2 regions of the Rhizobium sp. WSM1328 genome follow, and region 2 is predicted to be linked to the other one. Evidence: predicted binding sites of a transcription regulator. Region 2 holds the regulator's gene; the other holds the start of a gene.
What was found. Region 2 encodes LexA, which represses DNA repair genes until DNA is damaged. Its sites were predicted from a motif close to TGTTCNNNNTGTGTTCNG; they were not measured.
Positions count from the first base shown of each region.

Region 1: AC2444_RS23095 (2'-5' RNA ligase family protein) is a predicted target of LexA. The motif match lies at 4,205-4,222, and genes of this name have one in related genera.

Region 1 is NZ_CM172788.1:4,671,552-4,681,237, forward strand. It holds gene AC2444_RS23070 (glutathione S-transferase family protein) at 121-804, opposite strand; gene AC2444_RS23075 (MarR family winged helix-turn-helix transcriptional regulator) at 885-1,328, shown strand; gene ybaK (Cys-tRNA(Pro) deacylase) at 1,392-1,865, opposite strand; gene AC2444_RS23085 (ArsC family reductase) at 1,898-2,248, opposite strand; gene AC2444_RS23090 (succinylglutamate desuccinylase/aspartoacylase family protein) at 2,368-3,429, opposite strand; gene AC2444_RS23095 (2'-5' RNA ligase family protein) at 3,531-4,130, opposite strand; gene AC2444_RS23100 (methylated-DNA--[protein]-cysteine S-methyltransferase) at 4,413-4,976, shown strand; gene AC2444_RS23105 (SDR family oxidoreductase) at 5,089-5,823, opposite strand; gene AC2444_RS23110 (oxidoreductase) at 5,862-6,713, opposite strand; gene AC2444_RS23115 (Atu4866 domain-containing protein) at 6,770-7,141, opposite strand; gene AC2444_RS23120 (LysR family transcriptional regulator) at 7,270-8,166, shown strand; gene AC2444_RS23125 (helix-turn-helix domain-containing protein) at 8,365-9,219, shown strand; partial or broken gene AC2444_RS23130 (YbhB/YbcL family Raf kinase inhibitor-like protein) at 9,258-9,686, shown strand, end outside.
Region 2 is NZ_CM172788.1:1,767,504-1,777,189, reverse strand. It holds gene pdhA (pyruvate dehydrogenase (acetyl-transferring) E1 component subunit alpha) at 1-510, opposite strand, end outside; gene AC2444_RS09165 (FtsB family cell division protein) at 656-976, opposite strand; gene eno (phosphopyruvate hydratase) at 1,114-2,388, opposite strand; gene kdsA (3-deoxy-8-phosphooctulonate synthase) at 2,526-3,371, opposite strand; gene AC2444_RS09150 (VOC family protein) at 3,368-4,264, opposite strand; gene lexA (transcriptional repressor LexA) at 4,463-5,182, shown strand; partial or broken gene AC2444_RS09140 (ComEC/Rec2 family competence protein) at 5,163-7,594, opposite strand; gene gltA (citrate synthase) at 7,885-9,174, shown strand; gene lpxB (lipid-A-disaccharide synthase) at 9,207-9,686, opposite strand, start outside.

The DNA.
Region 1 (9,686 bases), 1.9 Mb from region 2:
ACCTGCCTTCTGTCATCGACGGTGCGAGGCTGGAAGATTTAGACCCGTTTGCGGCGAAAATGAAGCGTATCGCCGCCGAATTGCAAGCGGCCGGATATATGTCCGCCCGCCGGCCGTGCTTCAGGCGGCGGCAGGTTGCCTGAGCAGGATCGAGTTATGCTTGTCGAGGAATTCCATCAGCCGCTGCGGGTAGTCTTCGCCAACGGCGGCCTTGACGCTTGCCCGCTCGGAGAGAGCCTTGCGCCAGCGCTTCACCCGCTCAAGCCCTTCGAAGATGCCGCTGTCGCCGAGCGTCTCGAAGAGATCGAAATACCGAAAGACCGGCGCGAAGACGGCGTCGACGAGGCTGAAGTCGTTGCCGGCGAAATACGGCCCGTCCGTCAACATCTTCTCGACAGTTGCGAATTTGGCGATGAGCGCCTTGCGCTTGGCCTCCAACTGCGCGGCATCCTCGGCGGTCTCGTAACCCCAGAGATCGGAAAGCACGGAGGAACCGAATTCCATCCAGCCGCGATGGCGGGCACGCGTCAGCGCGTCGTTGGGATGCAGCGCGACACCCGGCTGCGTTTCCTCCAGATATTCGCAGATGACGCTGCTTTCGAACAGCACCGCCTCGCTGCCGTCCTCCTCCTCGATCCGCAGCAGTGGCACTTTGCCCAGCGGCGAGATCTGCAGGAACCAGTCGGGCTTGTCGGCAAGATCGATGTTGATGCGCTCGAAGGGCACGCCCTTTTCGAGCAGAGCGATCGCGGCGCGCTGCACATAGGGGCAGAGATGATGGCTGACGAGGGTAAGCTTGCTCATGGGGGCCTCCTTGGCAATGATAGATGTAAATGCATCTAATAACGCTTGCGGCGGAATTCAAGATAGATGTAACTGCATTTATGTCTGAAAAGCCGTCGAATCCAAGCGAAGCGGTTACCTCTGCCTGGACGAGCATCATGCGCGCCCGCGAGCGGCTGCTTGGCGCCATCGAAGCCGACCTGAAAACGGCCGGCATGCCGCCGCTTGCCTGGTATGACGTGCTGTGGGAATTAGCGCGCTCGCAAGACGGCAAACTGCGCCCCTACGAGATCGAAGAGCGGACATTGCTGGCCCAGTATAATCTCTCTCGCCTGCTCGACCGGCTGGAAAGAGAGGGCTTGGTCCGGCGCGAGGTCTTCGCCGAGGATGGACGCGGCCGCTGGGTGGTGATGTCAGATGCCGGCCGAAAGCTTCGCGAGCGCATGTGGATCGTCTATGCCAAATCGATCGAGACCCATATCGGCTGCAAGCTTGCCGAAAACGAGGCGAAGGCGATCGCCGGCCTGCTCGACCGCTTCCTCTAGATTCAATAGTGAGAGCATGATGTCGTCCGAAACCCGCTCACACTTTTCGGCATCATGCTCCGATCAGGCAATCAGCGGCGCGGCGACAGCCTTCAGTGCCTTCAACGCATGCTTCGGATCGAGCCGCACCTGCAGCCCGCGCTGCCCGCCATTGATATAGACCAGCGGTTCGCCAAGTGCGGCTTCCTCGATCGCCGTCGGCACGGTCTTTTTCTGGCCGAACGGGCTGATGCCGCCGACATGATAACCCGTCAGCCGCTCGGCATCGGCAGGCCTCATCATATTGGCCGATTTGCCGTGAAAGGCGCTGGCAAGCTTCTTCATGCTGACCTCGCGGTCCGACGGCACGACGACGCAGACCGGATTGCCGTCCACCTCCGCCATCAGCGTCTTCAGCACCCGATGCGGCGCCTCGCCGAGCGCTTCGGCCGCCTGCAGCCCGACGCGCTCGGCATTGGGGTCGTAGTCATAGGCATGAACGGTGAAGGCGACGCCTGCCTGCGAAAGAAGCTGTGTCGCGCGCGTAGTCTTGGACATCTCTTTCCCTCGTGAGTTCAGCGGGCCGCCTGTCAGCCTCCGAACGTACCGGCGTAAATCTCCGGCTTGAAGCCGACCAGCAGCTTGCCCTTCACTTCCAGCACCGGCCGCTTGATCATCGACGGCTGGTCGAGCATCAGGGCGATTGCCTTCTCCCGGGTGAGGTTCTCGCGCTCGGCGTCGGGCAATTTGCGGAAGGTAGTGCCGGCGCGGTTGAGCACAGTATCGAGGCCGGCCTGGTCGATCCAGGCTTCGAGATGGGCGCGGTCGATACCGAGCGCCTTGTAATCGTGAAACTCATAGGCGACGCTATGTTCTTCCAGCCAGCTGCGCGCCTTTTTCATCGTGTCGCAATTCTTGATGCCATAGATGGTGACGGCCATGCCCGATCGATCTCCCTGTGATAGCAGCGAGATAACATGCACGAAGGCCGGCGCAAACGCCGTGCGACGTTTTATCCCCGAGCGCGTCGACAATCGCAGCCGGACAAAACCGGCCCCGTTCAATTCTCCAGCGTGCCGGCCTTGCGGGAAGCCTTGCTGGGTTCGTCACAGGCGATCTTCATCAGGTCGCCGCGCCGCCGCACCAGCCTGTCGGAGGTTCGGGTCAGGATCAGCCCGTCCTGCGGCGCGGTGAGCTCGATGCTGCCGCCCGGCTGCCCCGGCCTAGTGACGATCGTCACTAGGCGGTCGCCTTCGGCAACCCTCTCGCCGATGTCGCGATGGAAGAGCACGGCTCCGCCTTCTGGCGTGCGGATGATCTCGACATTGTCGAGCGGCACGGCCGGACCGGAAAATGGCATTGCCGCGGGCTTTTCGTCGCCAACGGTCCCCCGTGCCGCGAGGAAGTGCCAGAGCCCATCCGCATCCTTTTTCGCCAGCACCGGATCGACGTCGCGTTTGCCGCGCAGCTCGACGGTGACGGAGAGTTTGCCGGGCAGACGGGGCCGGCGTTCGCCGGGAACCTCATATTTCCATGCAAAGCCGACGGCCTCCTCGAAGGCCGAGCTTTCGCCATCCGAAAGCAGCACGGCCTCCATGCCGAGTGAAGCGGCAAGATCGGCGGCCTCCGGCCAGAAGGCCTCGTCGATATAGGCATATTGCAGGGATTCGTCGTCGCAATGCAGGTCGAGCACGAGATCGGCGCCAAGCGCCATATGCAGCAGCTGCCTCTTCAATCTGTCGGTAGCCGGGTAATCATCGAGATCTTCGGTCAGCGTGGTGCGATCGACAATCGAGATCAGCGGAAAATCCCGGTTGAAATTGGTGCGTGAGCCCAGGTCGAAACGGCCCTGCAGCTCGCCGAAATGCGATTGCGCCGCACCGATCGGATTGGCCTGCGGCACGATGGTGATGTCGCCGGCGATCCCACCTTGGCTTTCCGCCTGCCGCAGCCTTTCGCAGAGGAAATGCAGCAGCACCGTTCCCGGCAGCTCGCCGGCATGCAGTGCCGCCTGGATATAGGCCTTCGGCGCCTTCGGATCGTGGCCTTTAAAGCGCAGCACCGGCAACCGCCACTCCGTTCCCGGCGTATCTCCAGGGATGATGATCTCTGAAACGTCCATGCTGTCTTCGTTCCCGTTTACAACCAGCGCCCGGTTAGGCATTCCGAGCTATATGAGCGGAAATGGGGCAAGCGCAAGCGTGGTCCGAAGACATCATTGCCTCAGCCGAGCAGCGGCCAGCGATCGATGATCCGATGTTCGGTTTTTCCGAGAACACTGTGGATGAGCAGGAATTCGGACGCGGTCCATGAAACGGGTGTGTCGAGGGTCGTCGGCGGCACGGCTTTGCGGTCATAGAGAAGTGTCATGTGCGGCTTGTAGTCGCGGCCGACATTGTGCCGCAAGCCGGCATTGTACATGCCGACGCCCAGTTGGACGTGCAGCCGTGTCAGTGGTTTCCGTCCGCCTTCGCCGCAAAGCACAAGCGAACGCGCCTGCGGGAATCGCATGATCCGGTCGAAGCTTATTGCGATCGGGGCACTCTCGACTGTGGCGCCGGCCTGTCGTGCCGCGAAGACCACATCCTCCGGCAGCCTCGGATAGTCGCCGACCCAGATGATCGACACATGCAATGTCGTCAGGCGCGGCATCCCGGAAAGGGAGAAGGCTCGACGATAGTCATCGGCGATTGCGGCCGCCTGCTGCTCGACGGCATCAGGAGGGCAGAGCGCAAAGAAAAGTCGGTGTCCGCTGACGTAGCTTTCGTTCCGCCGTCCGCGACCATTTTTGTCGTCTCCGAAGTCGAAGGGCATCTGGTTCATGGAGTTTCAGGTCGTCATGACCCGCCTCGTCGTTTTCAAAACGCGACGAAGATACTCTGCAAGGAAACAACATCAAGAACAAAAAGAGAACATAATTTCCCGACATGCTCGGGGCCACACTTATCCGAAACGTCGCTCAGGACCGGGTGAAGTGGCTAGTCGGTCGACAATGCAGGGGCGCATCGCAATATTTCCTGGAAGCCTGGCGCGCGCAAGAAACGGGTTGAAACAGCGGCCGTCCCATACGATTTTGAAGGTCATCGAAAACGCGGAGGCTGTGTCATGGCTGAGACAACGCACCACTATCTCATCTTCGAAACCGCGGGCGGTTTCTGCGGTATTGCCTGGAGCGACGCCGGCATCATCCGTTTCCAACTGCCGACCAAGTCAGCGGAAGCGACGGAACGGTTGCTGTTGCGCCGCCTGCCGGATGCCGAAGCCGGCGCGCCGACGCCTGGCGTGCTCGAGACGGTCGCCGCCGTGAAACGCTACTTCCAGGGCGAGGAGACGGATTTTTCCGGCGTCGAACTCGATCTTGCCGGCCAGGATGCCTTCTTCCGGGATATTTATGCGGCGGCAAGGCGTGTCGGCTGGGGCCGCACCACCACTTACGGCGCGCTGGCCAAGGAGCTCGGCGTCGGGCCGGAAGCCGCCCGCGACGTCGGCCAGGCGATGGCGAAGAACCCTGTCGCCCTGATCATCCCCTGCCACCGGGTGCTTGCGGCCGGCGGCAAGATCGGGGGCTTCTCCGCGCCCGGCGGTTCGTCATCGAAGGCCCGCATGCTGGAGCTCGAAGGCGTCAACCTTGCACCGCCGCCGCCCGCCCAGCAGTCGCTGGGTTTTTAGGCGGCGGAGGCTCTTTCGTTTTCCGCAATTCCCGGCAAAATCGCTTCGCGCTTTGCCTGGCAAAACCGCTCTACACTTTTGCTGGAATTACTTTGGCAGCAATCTCAGCGGATCAATAGGGGCTGGCTGTCGGTCGGATGATGATCTCGCTGACATCGACATCATCAGGCTGGCTGACGGCGTAGAGGATCGAATTGGCGACGGCCTCGGGGCTGATGGTGATCGCCCTGAAAGCCTTCATGGCATCACGCGCCGTCGGATCGGTGATGGTGTCGGCGAGTTCCGATGTCGTCGTGCCCGGAGAGATGACGGTGACGCGGATACGATCGGACTCCTGCCGCAGTCCGTCCGAGATCGCCCGTACCGCGAATTTCGTCGCGCAATAGACAACCGCCGTCGGAGAGACGCTGTGGCCGCCGATCGAAGACAGGTTGATGATCTGCCCTGATCCCTGCGCCTTCATGATCGGAAGCGCCGCCGCAACGCCATAGAGAACACCCTTGATATTGACGTCGACCATCCGGTCCCATTCGTCGACCTTGAGGGCGTCGAGTAGCGACAGCGGCATGACGCCGGCATTGTTGACGATAACGTCCAGCCGTCCGAATTCGGAGCGGGCGAAGCCTGCAAAGGCTTCCACCTGGGAACGGTCGGTGACGTCAAGCTGTCGCCGGCGCACCGACCCGCCCTTTGCGGCGATTTCGCCGGCGAGTTCCTCCAGGCGCTCGGTGCGGCGGGCGCCGATGACGATATGGGCGCCTGCGGCAGCCAGCACCTTTGCCGCGGCCTCTCCGATGCCGCTGCTGGCGCCGGTGATGGCAATGACTTTCCCTTTGATATCAGACATTTCAAGCTCCATTTTTGCAGGTGAGATTTTCGTTACGGTTAGCTTGGAAAATCGGCGCTGAGCGTCGTCTCCGCCCAGGCGTCGAAATTTGTGCGCAGCGCATCGAGCCGTTCGCGGGCGATCTTCAGGGCGGGTGCACCGAGCAGCAGGCGCAGCGGCGGCACGTCCGCTTCGAACGCCGATATGATCGCGGTTGCCGCGCGCGCGGGATCGCCCGGCTGGTTGCCGGAGATCGAGCGGGTGGCCTGGCGCCGCTTGCCTGACGTTTCGGCGTAGTCTTCGATGATCGTGCTGGATTCGACCATCGACCGGCCGGCCCAATCCGTGCGGAAGGCGCCCGGTTCAAGGATCGTCACATCGATGCCAAGCGGCCTGACCTCATGCGAAAGCGATTCCGACAAGCCTTCGACCGCGAACTTGGTGGCATGGTAATAGCCGGTTGCGGCAAAAGCGACGAGCCCGCCGAGCGAAGAGACGTTGAAGATATGCCCTTGCCGGCGTCGGCGCATGCCCGGCAGAACCTGCTTGGTGACGGCGATCAGTCCGAAGACATTGGTCTCGAACTGGGCGCGTATCTCGGCATCATCGCCCTCTTCGATCGCCGAGAAGTAGCCGTAACCGGCATTGTTGACGAGGACGTCGATCGCACCGAAATGCGTTTCGGCGTCACGAACCGCGCCGGCGATGGAGCGGCTGTCCGTCACATCGAGTGCAAGGGCAAGCGCGGGGTCGCCGTGTTGCGCCGTGAGATCTGCCAGGGTCTCGGGTCTGCGCGCTGTAACAGCGGCGCGCCAGCCACGGGCCAGCACGGCTTCGGCGAGCGCCCGGCCGAGGCCGGACGATGCGCCGGTGATGAACCAGATGGGTGTTGGGGAAGACATGATCGTCATCCTTTCCGGCCGGCAAATGCGGCCTTCTTGTGTGGTGTTGCCTTTCGGGCGGCACGTCATTTGCGCCGAAGCACCATGCCACCGTGATGGAGGGTATTGCCGTCGACGAAATCGCCGTCGGCTGTGAAGCCCGTGTCATCCCAATATTCGATGTGGTTTCCGGTGACGTCGTAGCGTCCTCGATAGGCGCTTTCTCTGCTGCCACGGGCTTCGTCGTAACGGCCATTCGGCAGAAGCTCGTGGCGGACGCGGCCATCATCCGTAACCCACATGCCGACATAGGAATGTTGCTGCATAGCGTTCTCGCTTGTTTGTTGCTGGTGAGATTGGCGGTTCATGGCATCGGCGGCTGACGAACTGATCGCCGTGCCAGCCAGGGTGATCGCCGTGAAAAACGGCAGGACCGAGCTTTTGAAAAACTTTCGCATTGCCTTGCCTTTCGAAGAAGATTTGCCGATGAGTGGGTCTTGGCGTTGACCTCGACCTGAAAGATAGCGCGCCGATCCGCGGCGATTAAGTTGCCAATCCATGATGCCTTGGTTAGAAGTGCTAACCAATGGTCGACGATCTCGAAGGCATTTCAGTCTTTCTTGCGGTGGCGGAGGCGCGGAACTTCCGGCTTGCCGGCGAGCGGCTTGGCGTCACCCGTTCCGCCGTCAGCCAGGCCCTGCAGCGCCTCGAGGATCGGGTCGGAGTCGCCCTGGTCCAGCGCACGACGCGCAGCGTCAGCCTGACCGAAGCCGGCGAAGTGTTCTTCGAGGCGGTTCGTCCATCGGTCCGGCAGGTCAATGATGCGATGCAGACGGTCCGGGAAATGCAGGCGCGCCCGAGCGGCCTGCTGAGGATCACCGTTTCCTCGATCGCCGAGAACTTCCTGTCCGGCACCTTGCTGGCCGGCTTCATGGAAGCCTGCCCTGACATCAAACTCGATATCACCATCACCGATGACGAATTCGATATCGTCGAGGCCGGGTTCGACGCGGGCGTCCGGCTGGGCGAGGTGATCGAGCAGGACATGATCGCGATCTCCGTCTCCGAAGAGCAGCGACAATGCGCGGCGGCATCCCGCAGCTATCTCGACCGCCGCGGCCATCCCCGCCATCCCCGCGAGTTGCAGAACCACGCCTGCATCGGATGGCGCCCACGCCCGGATACGGCGCCCTATCGCTGGGAGTTCACCGAAAACGACCGCGACTTCGACGTCTCCGTCGATCCCACTGTTACGACCAACGACATGGGAATGATGATCCGTATGGCCTGCGCGGGGGCAGGCATCACCTTCGGCATGGCGGAAACCTTCCAGTCCTATATCGACCGCGGCGAACTCGTGCCGCTGCTGGAGGATTTCTGTCCACCCTTTCCGGGCTTCTATCTCTACTACCCCAGGCGCCAGAGGCAGCCGCTGAAGTTGCGCGCATTGGTCGATTATGTCCGCAGCTCCGACCGGCGGTAATGCGGTCTGGGCTTAAGCCGCCGCTGGTAAGTCTCGACGGCGATTTCAGGCCAGTCGCACGGGCTCAAATCCTGCGGCTTGGGCTGATGTTGCCGCTGGCATCCGGCTTTGATATTCCCGATGATAGAGGCCAGCGAGGCGGCGCGCGCTCTATAGACGCCACCGCTCGCCGCGCTTCCATCCTTTTGCGGAGAACATATGCTCGACGACGTCTTTCCTGTTCCGGCCAGGGCTTTGATCCGTCAGGGTGGGCGGGCCTGTTTTTATCGTCTCGTCAATACGAGCCCCTTGTTGATACAGGTGCAGTCGGGAACCAAGATCGTCATGGCCGATGATAAGGCTTTGCGCCTCGAAGCCGGCGCTTATGGCTTGCTGCCCGACTATCGACCGTTGACGATGGAGAACATTCCCAAGGCGCCGCAGAAGTATCAGACCCTGGCGCTTCCCGTTCCGCGACAGCTGTTCGAGGAAGCCTACAGCAGGATGGGGTCGATTGCCGTCCCATCAAGGCCTGTCCCGGCAGTCACCTCGGACCTGCCGGAAGAAGCTGCGGCATTGTTTGACTATTGCTGTCAGCCCGGCAATCTGACGAGGCTTCCCGGCGCCATTGCCAAGGCGCGGTTGCTCGAACTCATCACTTGGTTTGCGCTCGGCGGAGCGGTGCTGGGCCAATGCCAAAGTCCTCGGCTCGAGGACCGGCTGCGGCAGATGATTGAAAGCGATACGGCCTTTGATTGGACGCTGGGGCACGCGGCGCGCTCGTTCAACATGAGTGAAGCGACGCTGAGGCGGAAGCTCGCCGCCGAAAGTACCGGCTTTACTGAGATCTTGAGCGATACAAGAATGAACCGCGCCTTGGGCCTCATTCAAACCACAACCCTGCCGATGGCGCAGATTGCGCTTGAGGTCGGTTACGACTCTCCTTCTCAATTCGCGGCGCGTTTCAAAGAGCGGTTCGGCGTCAATCCGCGCCATGTCCGGGGTGGCTCTGAGCGTTTTGAGCGGATCGGGGCAGAAGTTGAGCGTAGCGGGGCAGATGCGCTTGCGCGGTGACGATAGTTTTCCGGCATTATCAACCGCAGGAAAACAGCATGCGTTTCATCACAGCAGTACTTCTCGCTACGTCCGTCTTCGGCGCGACGGCCGCACAGGCCGAAATGAAGCTCACCTCGAAGGATCTGGTCGCCAGCAAGTCCATGGCCGACGCGCAGATCTTCAACGGCTTCGGCTGCGCCGGCAAGAACATCTCGCCGGAGCTGACCTGGTCGGGTGCGCCTGAGGCGACCAAGAGCTTCGCCATCATGGCTTACGATCCGGATGCTCCCACAGGCTCGGGCTGGTGGCATTGGTCGGTGTTCAACATTCCCGCAAATGCCTCGGAGATTGCCACCGGCGCCAGCGGTGACAAAAAGCTTCCGGCAGGCGCCGTCGAAGGTCACACGGATTTTGGCATGTCCGGATATGGCGGCGCATGCCCCGCCGGCCGGCGATCAGCCGCACCACTACAAGTTCACCGTCTA
Region 2 (9,686 bases):
ATAGGCGATGGAGACATTGTCATTGCCGCGGTAGCGGTTTGCGAAGGCAAGACCCGTTCCGAGCGAGACCTGGGCACCGACGATGCCGTGACCGCCGTAGAAATGCTTCTCTTTCGAGAACATGTGCATCGAGCCGCCCTTGCCGTGGGAATAGCCGCTGCGGCGCCCGGTCAGTTCCGCCATGACGCCACGCGCTTCCATGCCGGTTGCCAGCATATGACCGTGGTCGCGATAGGCGGTGATGACCTGGTCGCCATCCTTCTGCGCCATCTGCATGCCGACGACGACAGCTTCCTGACCGATGTAGAGGTGACAAAAGCCGCCGATGAACCCCATGCCGTAAAGCTGGCCGGCCTTCTCCTCGAAGCGGCGGATCAGCAGCATCTCGCGATAGGCCTTCAGCTCTTCATTGCGATCGAAGTCGGCTACCGGGCCTCCATTCGATGCTTTGGCTGCCGGTTTTGCTGCAGTTTTGCGGCTGGAAACGGTCGCGGTCTTTCGCGGCGCCATTCAACCCTCCCTATGGGTTTGTCGTTTCTTGGTGGCGCGTACCATAGGGAAGAAATATGAGCACAGCAATGCCATAATTGCATGGCTCGTATTCGGTGCTAAATTATTGGAAAAACATTGAAAATTCCAATTAACCTGTTTCCGGTTAATTGGAATAATGATTGAATACGACGATCTCGTCGGCGCGCGACATGTTGAGCTGATAACGCGCTTTTTCGTCCAACATATCCTTATCGAGCGACCCGTCACTCAAGAGCGCGACCTGATTTTCCAGATGTTCGCGCTTCGCCTTCAAGATCGCAAGCTCTTTTTCACGCGCGACACGCTGATGCTCGAACGTCTCCGTTGCGCGCAGGCCGTAATCGCCATGGATGCAATGATAACCGAAATAGGAGAGGAAGGCGACCGTCATGGCCGGAATGACGAAGCGACCGATCTTTCTCTTCTTATGATGCTTTGTCCACATACACGCATGCTCTTGAACGCATTACCAATTCGTTCAATCTAACGTGCAGAGATTAACCGTTCGTTGACTCTAAAAAACGGGCAACAAAAAACCCGCGCCGGGAAGGCGCGGGTCAAGCCGTTGAAAATCAGATCCGATCAGCCGCGAACGATCGAGCGGCCGGCATACTGGGCCTGCGGGCCGAGGCCCTCTTCGATACGGATCAGCTGATTGTACTTGGCAAGACGGTCGGAGCGCGACAGCGAGCCGGTCTTGATCTGACCGCAGTTGGTGGCGACCGCGAGATCGGCGATGGTCGAATCTTCGGTCTCGCCGGAGCGGTGGGACATGACGGCGGTATAGGCCGCCTTGTGCGCCGTGTTGACGGCATCAAGCGTCTCCGTCAGCGTGCCGATCTGGTTGACCTTGACGAGGATCGAGTTGGCGACGCCCATGCGGATACCGTCGCGAAGACGGGCGGAGTTGGTGACGAAGAGATCATCGCCGACGAGCTGGGTCTTCTTGCCGGCTAGGTCGGTCAGCGTCTTCCAGCCATCCCAGTCGTCTTCGGCCATGCCGTCCTCGATCGAGATGATCGGATACTTGGCGGCGAGTTCGGCCAGATATTCGGCCATGGCGCCCGATTCCAGCGTGCGGCCTTCCCCTTCGAGAACGTATTTGCCGTCCTTGAAGAATTCCGTCGAGGCGCAGTCGAGGCCGAGGCACATGTCGTCGCCCGGCTTGTAGCCGGCTTTCTCGATCGACTTCATGATGAAGTCGAGAGCTTCCGGCGCGCTCTTCAGGCCCGGTGCGAAACCGCCTTCATCGCCGACATTGGTGTTATGGCCCTGTGCGGCAAGTTCCTTGCGCAGCGTATGGAAGACTTCCGAACCCATGCGCACGGCTTCGGCGATCGAATCGGCGCCGACCGGCAGGATCATGAATTCCTGGAAATCGATCGGGTTGTCGGCATGGGCACCACCATTGATGATGTTCATCATCGGCACTGGCAGCAGGCTGGCGGAAGCACCGCCGACATAGCGGTAGAGCGGCAGGCCGGACGCCTGGGCGGCAGCCTTGGCGACGGCGAGCGACACGCCAAGGATGGCGTTGGCGCCGAGACGCGACTTGTTCGGCGTGCCGTCCAGCTCGATCATGATGTTGTCGATCTGGATCTGGTTTTCGGCGTCGATGCCGCCGATCGCGTCGAAGATCTCGGTGTTGGCGGCTTCGACCGCCTTTTCGACGCCCTTGCCCAGGTAGCGCTTGCCGCCGTCACGCAGTTCGACCGCCTCATGCGCGCCCGTCGAGGCGCCCGAGGGAACGGCCGCGCGGCCCATGCTGCCATCTTCGAGATAGACATCGACTTCGACGGTGGGGTTGCCACGGCTATCGAGAATCTCGCGGGCGATGATATCGGTGATTGCAGTCATGGGTTCTTCCTGCTCGGTGGGTGATAAATGGTTCGAAACCTGTCTTAGTCGAAGGCGTGCAAATTACAATGCTGCAATAGCCTTCGGACCAGCGTTCGGATGTGGCCTATAGCACGATCATGTCAGACTGTTGAACGTCAAGCCTTGGCGACCGCATCGAAGGCGAGCAGCTTTTCGAGAAGCCGCGGCATGTCCTTGAGATAGACCATGTTCGGGCCGTCGGAAGGGGCATTGTCGGGGTCCTGATGGGTTTCGACGAAGACGCCGGCAATACCGGCAGCCACTGCTGCCCGCGCCAGGGTTTCTACGAATTCCCGCTGACCGCCGGAGGAATCGCCCTGCCCGCCCGGCTGCGCTACGGAATGGGTCGCATCGAAGACAACGGGCGCACCCATCGCCGCCATGATCGGCAGCGAGCGCATGTCGGAAACCAGCGTATTGTAACCAAAGGAGGCGCCGCGCTCGCAAAGCAGCACGTTCGGATTGCCGCTGGCGTTGAGCTTCTTCAGAACATTCTTCATATCCCAGGGAGCGAGGAACTGGCCCTTCTTGACATTGACGACGCGGCCGGTCTTGGCGGCGGCGATGAGAAGGTCGGTCTGGCGGCAGAGGAAGGCCGGGATCTGCAGGACGTCGACGACCTTTGCCACCTCCGCGCATTGCTCGGCGGTATGAACGTCGGTCAGGACGGGAAAGCCGAACTCCTTTTTGAGGTCGGCAAAGACCTCCATGCCTTTTTCAATCCCGATACCGCGTTCGGCCGACAGCGAGGTGCGGTTCGCCTTGTCGAAGGAGCTCTTGTAAACGAGGCCGATGCCGAGCTTGCCGCAAAGCTCCTTCAGCGTGCCGGCGACCATGAAGGCGTGGTCGCGGCTCTCCATCTGGCAGGGACCGGCAATCAGCGACAGGCGGCCGGTATTGGAAAAGCTGACCTGGCCTTGGCCTTCGCCGATCCTGACTTCGGAATTCGTATCAGTGCTCATCGTGTTTCCTCGAAGGCGAAGAGCGTGCCCTGCCCGGGCGCGGGCTTCACCAGAATGCGATTGTTCTTGCGCGCGTATGTCACCCCGTTAGCAGCCAAATGCGCTTCTGTCACGGCAAGATCGGCGACAGCGAAGAGGATTGCCCGGCCGCGCAGGCCACGATCTGCGGATGAGCCGACGATGTCGAAATAGGCCTCCAACCCTTCCGCCGTCATCAGGCTGATTTTGGCATTCGACGCCGGGATATTGACGCCGAAACCGGTTTTCTCGACTGCCGATTGCACCACGGCGAGGCTGACGAAGGCAGCGAAGGCGGCAGCATCAGGCGCGCAAAGCGCTATCTCGACTATGCCGGTGACGCCATTGGCATGCGTCTCCAGCACGGCGCGGTCGGCCGGCAGCGGATTGACGCGCTCGACGGTAAATAGCAGGAGATCAGGCGCGCGCAGATCGCCGGCAAAAGCCAGCTTGAAGCCGGCAATCGTCTCAGAACCGTCCGGCATCGTCATCGGCCGGGTGAACTGCAGCATCTCGCCGGCGCTCGATCCGTTACCGACGAAATTCTGATGATCGATGCCGGCATCCTTGCTGCCAAAAGCCAGCCCCGAAAGCCCCTCCGCGCCGCAGCGGAAGCGGAAAGCCTGATTGCGGGCGGTGAAGACATTGCCTTGGCGCGCCGACGCCTCGCTCTCCTCGACGCTCGCAATCCCGAGCGGCTCCAGATAGGTCTTGTCAGCAAAGAAGACGCAGGCATTCTCCGTTCCGAAGGGATGGCGCGCATCGGGGGCAACGGTGAAGCCGAGCTTGCCGAGCCTCTCGCGCGCCAGATCGATATTGACGACCGGCAGCACGACATGATCCAGCGGGTGCGGTTTGGCGGAGTGCTCGTTCATGATATCCCTCCCTGACACGGCAAGAGATGTGCGACAGCGCTTCCCTCAACGCAAGACTTCTGTGCCAATCCGGCGAATGAAAATAAAAATCTCAACGAGTTGGCGCCAAGTTTTACGGAAATTTAGCTACTTGCGGAACACATATGGAACATATAGTGTCTGTTCTGGATTTGTTTCAATCACGAGGTCACAACGTCGATGCTCACGCGCAAACAACAGGAGCTTCTCCTTTTCATTCATGAGCGCATGAAGGAATCCGGCGTTCCGCCATCTTTCGACGAAATGAAGGATGCTCTGGACCTCGCCTCGAAGTCCGGGATTCATCGCCTGATTACGGCGCTCGAGGAGAGAGGCTTCATTCGCCGCCTACCGAACCGCGCCCGTGCGCTCGAGGTCATCAAGCTTCCGGAGGCCTACAGCCCCAGCATCCAGCCGCGGCGCGGCTTTTCGCCGAGCGTCATCGAAGGCAGCCTGGGCAAACCTCAGCCGGTCGCCGCCCCTGCTCCCGCAAAACCCGTCGCCGACAACGGCAACTCGGTTTCCGTGCCGGTCATGGGCAGAATCGCCGCCGGTGTGCCGATCTCGGCGATCCAGAACAACACCCACGACATCGCCGTTCCGGCCGACATGCTCGGTTCCGGTGAACATTATGCCCTGGAGGTCAAGGGCGATTCGATGATCGACGCCGGCATCTTCGACGGCGACACCGTGATCATCCGCAATGGCAGCACCGCAAGTCCTGGCGACATTGTTGTTGCACTCGTCGATGACGAAGAAGCGACACTCAAGCGCTTCCGCCGCAAGGGCGCCTCGATCGCACTGGAAGCGGCCAACCCGGCTTACGAGACCCGGATTTTCGGACCAGACCGTGTTAAGGTGCAGGGCAAACTCGTCGGCCTCATTCGCCGCTATCACTGACATCGGTTAGGCCGGATTCGGTAAAGCTGTTGCTGCGCCAGTCAAAGGCGCGATGGCGCATCCATGGTCGCGACAATGCGTCAAATGCGGTTGCCACCTCCAGGCCGGCGTCCGCGAAGCGCAACTCGATGGATCCGGTCCTGCGCAGCGTCTCGCCGGTGAAGAGCGTCGCACCTGAGCGGCAGCTGTTGAAACGCAGGCGGACCGACGTCACGATGATATCGGCCGCGTCGCATGCCGGGCCGAGATAGGCGGCATTGTCGATGACAGCAACCACACGACCATTGCCAAGCCTTGATGCGCACCAGGCCCTCTTGACGCAGGAAAAGCGGTTTGCTTCACCGGCCGCTGCGGCCGCCCGCATCGCTGTCCTCGCTTCGTTCTGCTGATCGCGGGAAAGCTTGACGCGGCGGTCTTCTCCTACCTGCGGGATAGCAGGACCATCCAGCATCTTCGGCGGATCATGTCTCGGCAGGACCAGGGCTCTCTGCCACTGGTCGAAGATGAAATCCGGTGGTCTTTCACGGTTGGAAGCCATTGCTGCCGCTTCGACCACCGCGACGAGACTGCCATCCTCCGAAATCACCAGATCCGGCGGCCGGGGAACCGGTAGAAGCAACAGGATGAGCGTTGCGACCGCGATGATTGATGTGCCGATATGGCGCAGCCGGGTGCGGAGCAGCGTCAGCAGCAGAAAGCCTGCCACGGCGACCGCGAAATACCAGGCGGGCAAGCGGCCGACGTCGATATTGCCATCCCAGCCGGACACCGTCTTTGCGACCGCGATCACCAGATCGAGGCCGAATCCGACGACCTTCCAGGGCAAAACATCCAGACCGAAAGGCATGAGCAGCATCGCCAGCAAGCCGGCCGGCATGACGATGAAGGAGATGATCGGCATCGTCGCGAGGTTTGCCGGCAGGCCGTAGGCGGTCAGGCGATGAAAATGCTCGATCGAAAACAGCGCGGTGGAAAAACCGCCGATCAGCGAAGTCAGGAAGACGCCGCCGAAGAAACCGGCAACCGTAACGACGGGCCTGATGATAGGTAGCTTCAGAAAGGCGTTTTCGCGGACGCGCCGGTCCTTCCACAACTGATAACCCGAGACCAGCGCCAATGTCGCGGCAAAGGACATCTGGAAGCTCGGACCTAAGACCTCGGACGGTGAAATGAGGATGATGACGAGGGCGGAAAGCGCGACATTGCGCAGGCTGATCGACGGCCGGTCGAAGAAGACGGCAATCAACATGATGGCCATCATGATGAAAGCGCGCTCGGCAGAGACCGCAAAGCCCGAAATCAGGAAATAGGCAGTAACGGCGATGAGCGCGCCGGCGGCAGCGATCTTCTTCGTCGGGTAGGCCTCAGCGATACCGGCAAAGATGCTGAGCAGCATCCGAAAGCCGACGAAGAAGATGCCGGCCGACAGCGCCATGTTGAGACCGGAGATGGCGATGATATGAGCCAGACCGGACTGGCGTAGTGCCTCCGTCGTCGCATCCGAGATGGCGCGCCGCTCGTCCGTCACCAGTGCGGCGGCAAAAGCGCCGGTATCGCCGGGCAGGATCGACCTTATCCGGTCGCCAATGCCGCTGCGCAGCCGGTAGAGCCCTTCGAGCAGCGCTTCCACCGCCGATCTTGCAGCCTGCGGACCTGCCTGCGCATCGACCTTCGTCGGTGCACCGTAGAAGAAGCCGTTGGCGCCGATGCCGTCGAAATAGGCACTGAAGGAGAAGTCGTTGAGCTCGGGAAGTGCTGGGCCCGCCGGCGGCGTCAGCCGCGCCCTGCCGGTGATGATATCGCCGATCTCGAAGGCTGCGTCCGCACCGCGGGCGATGGCGGTGATGCGTTCCGGCGGCCGCTTGACCTGAGGCGCTTCAGTGCCGGTGACGGCAAGAATGTAGCGCCACCGGCCGCGACCATCGCCTTCGCGCCGCTCGACGCGGCCGGTCACCGTCGTCGTCACTGATGAATCGAGGATCACGGTCGAAGCCCGCCAGCTCTCGAACTGCGCCGAGACTATGCCGCAAGCCACGAGCGAAAGCGCCAGCAGCGCTGCCCGCAATGCCGCCCGGTTGCGGCTGGCGATGAGAACTGCGACGGTCAGCACCAACAGGCAGAGCAGCGATGCAGTGAGCGGAAAATCCGATGCCGCGAGAAACCAGATGGCTGACCCGGCGCCGAGGAAGACCGGCGAGAACAGCAGCAGGCGGCCATGGTCCGTCTCCTCGCCCAGCATGCGCATGCCGGCACGCAGCAAGTGCGAGGCTGCGGCCGGCAGCCGGTGGCGCAATGGTATTGCCGACTGCGTCCTTGCCGGTCGCGTCACCACGACTGGTGGTGAAAAATTGGAGGAGCGGCAAGGCCTTCGCCTGTTTCCGGCCGCAATTCGACTGACGTCAACTCCTGCATGAACCGCCCAAGCCCGGCTGCGAAGGCAGTCAGAATGCAACCTCCAATCAAATCCGGCAAGCATAATCGATTGAAATATGAGGCAAAATCGCGAGCCCCAAAAGACCAGTCGAATCATCGGCTTCCGATATGCGTGTGGCTCATCGCTGCAGTGCCTAAAAGGTGATACCGCATTGCACAAAATGCCATCACAGTAACTTGGCATTAGCTTCGCGATCATATAGCTATCGGTGAGGACGCTTAACCCCTATGGCGCTTTTATGGCGCCACCGCCATTTCGGAGGATCAGCATGACGGATCAAAGCGCTACAATAAAAATCGGTGACAAGTCTGTCGACCTTGCTGTCAAAAGCGGCACGATCGGCCCGAGCGTCATCGATATCGGTGCCCTCTACAAGAACACCGCTTCCTTCACCTACGATCCGGGTTTTACCTCGACCGCATCCTGTGAATCGAAAATCACCTACATCGACGGCGACGAAGGTGTCCTGCTGCATCGTGGCTATCCGATCGAGCAGCTCGCCGAGCATGGCGACTTCCTCGAAGTCTGCTATCTCCTGCTTTACGGCGAACTGCCGACCACCGTGCAGAAGAAGGATTTCGATTACCGCGTTACGCACCACACCATGGTACACGAGCAGATGAGCCGCTTCTTCACCGGCTTCCGCCGCGATGCGCATCCGATGGCCGTCATGTGCGGCTGCGTCGGCGCACTGTCGGCCTTCTATCACGACTCCACCGACATCACCGATCCGCACCAGCGCATGGTCGCCAGCCTGCGCATGATCGCCAAGATGCCGACGCTTGCCGCGATGGCCTACAAATACCATATCGGCCAACCCTTCGTTTATCCGAAGAACGACCTCGACTATGCCTCGAACTTCCTGCGCATGTGCTTTGCTGTGCCCTGCGAGGAATATGTGGTCAATCCGGTGCTTTCCCGCGCCATGGACCGCATCTTCATCCTGCATGCCGATCATGAGCAGAACGCCTCGACCTCGACCGTCCGTCTCGCCGGTTCATCGGGTGCCAACCCGTTCGCCTGCATCGCCGCCGGCATTGCTTGCCTCTGGGGGCCCGCTCACGGCGGTGCTAACGAAGCAGCCCTCAACATGCTGACGGAAATCGGCACGGTCGACCGCATTCCGGAATATGTCGCCCGCGCCAAGGACAAGAATGATCCGTTCCGCCTGATGGGCTTCGGTCACCGGGTCTACAAGAACTACGATCCGCGCGCCAAGATCATGCAGAAGACGACGCATGAAGTGCTCGGCGAACTCGGCATCAAGGACGATCCGTTGCTCGAAGTGGCGATGGAGCTGGAGCGCATCGCGCTCACCGACGAATATTTCATCGAGAAGAAGCTCTATCCGAACATCGACTTCTATTCCGGCATCACGCTGAAGGCGCTGGGCTTCCCCACGACCATGTTCACCGTGCTCTTCGCGCTCGCCCGCACCGTCGGCTGGATCGCGCAGTGGAACGAGATGATCGAGGATCCGGAACAGCGCATCGGCCGTCCGCGCCAGCTTTATGTCGGCGAACCGAAGCGCGACTACATTCCGGTTTCGAAGCGCTGATCGCTTCAGAAAGAACCCAAAAGAAAACCCGGTCAGAAACGACCGGGTTTTTTCTTTTTCAGCACGTCGAGAAGGATCTCGGCAGCGTGTTCGCCGGGCGGCTTTTCGGTCTGCATGCGTTGCCAGACGAGATCATAACCCTCGTTCATCGCCTTCAATTGGAACGTGTCGGCCGACAGCCGCTCCATCCAGCGCGCCAGGCTGGCGCCGCGGACGATCTCGTTCAGATATTCCGGCACGACGGCATAATCGGCGATGATATTGGGCAATGCGCCCGTCCATACCTTGATGCGCCGGGCGAGCAGGCGGATAATCCAATCCGTCTTGTAAACGGACACCGTCGGCACGCCGGCAAGGGCGAGTTCGAGGATCACCGTGCCGGAAGCTGCCATCGCCGCATCCGCCTCGGCAAGGGCCTTCCACTTCTGCGCCGGCCCGACCGCCACCTCCGGCGGCGTGGCCCAGCCGGCGACGAGCCCTTTCACCAGCGCTTCGTTGTGCGGCACGGTCGG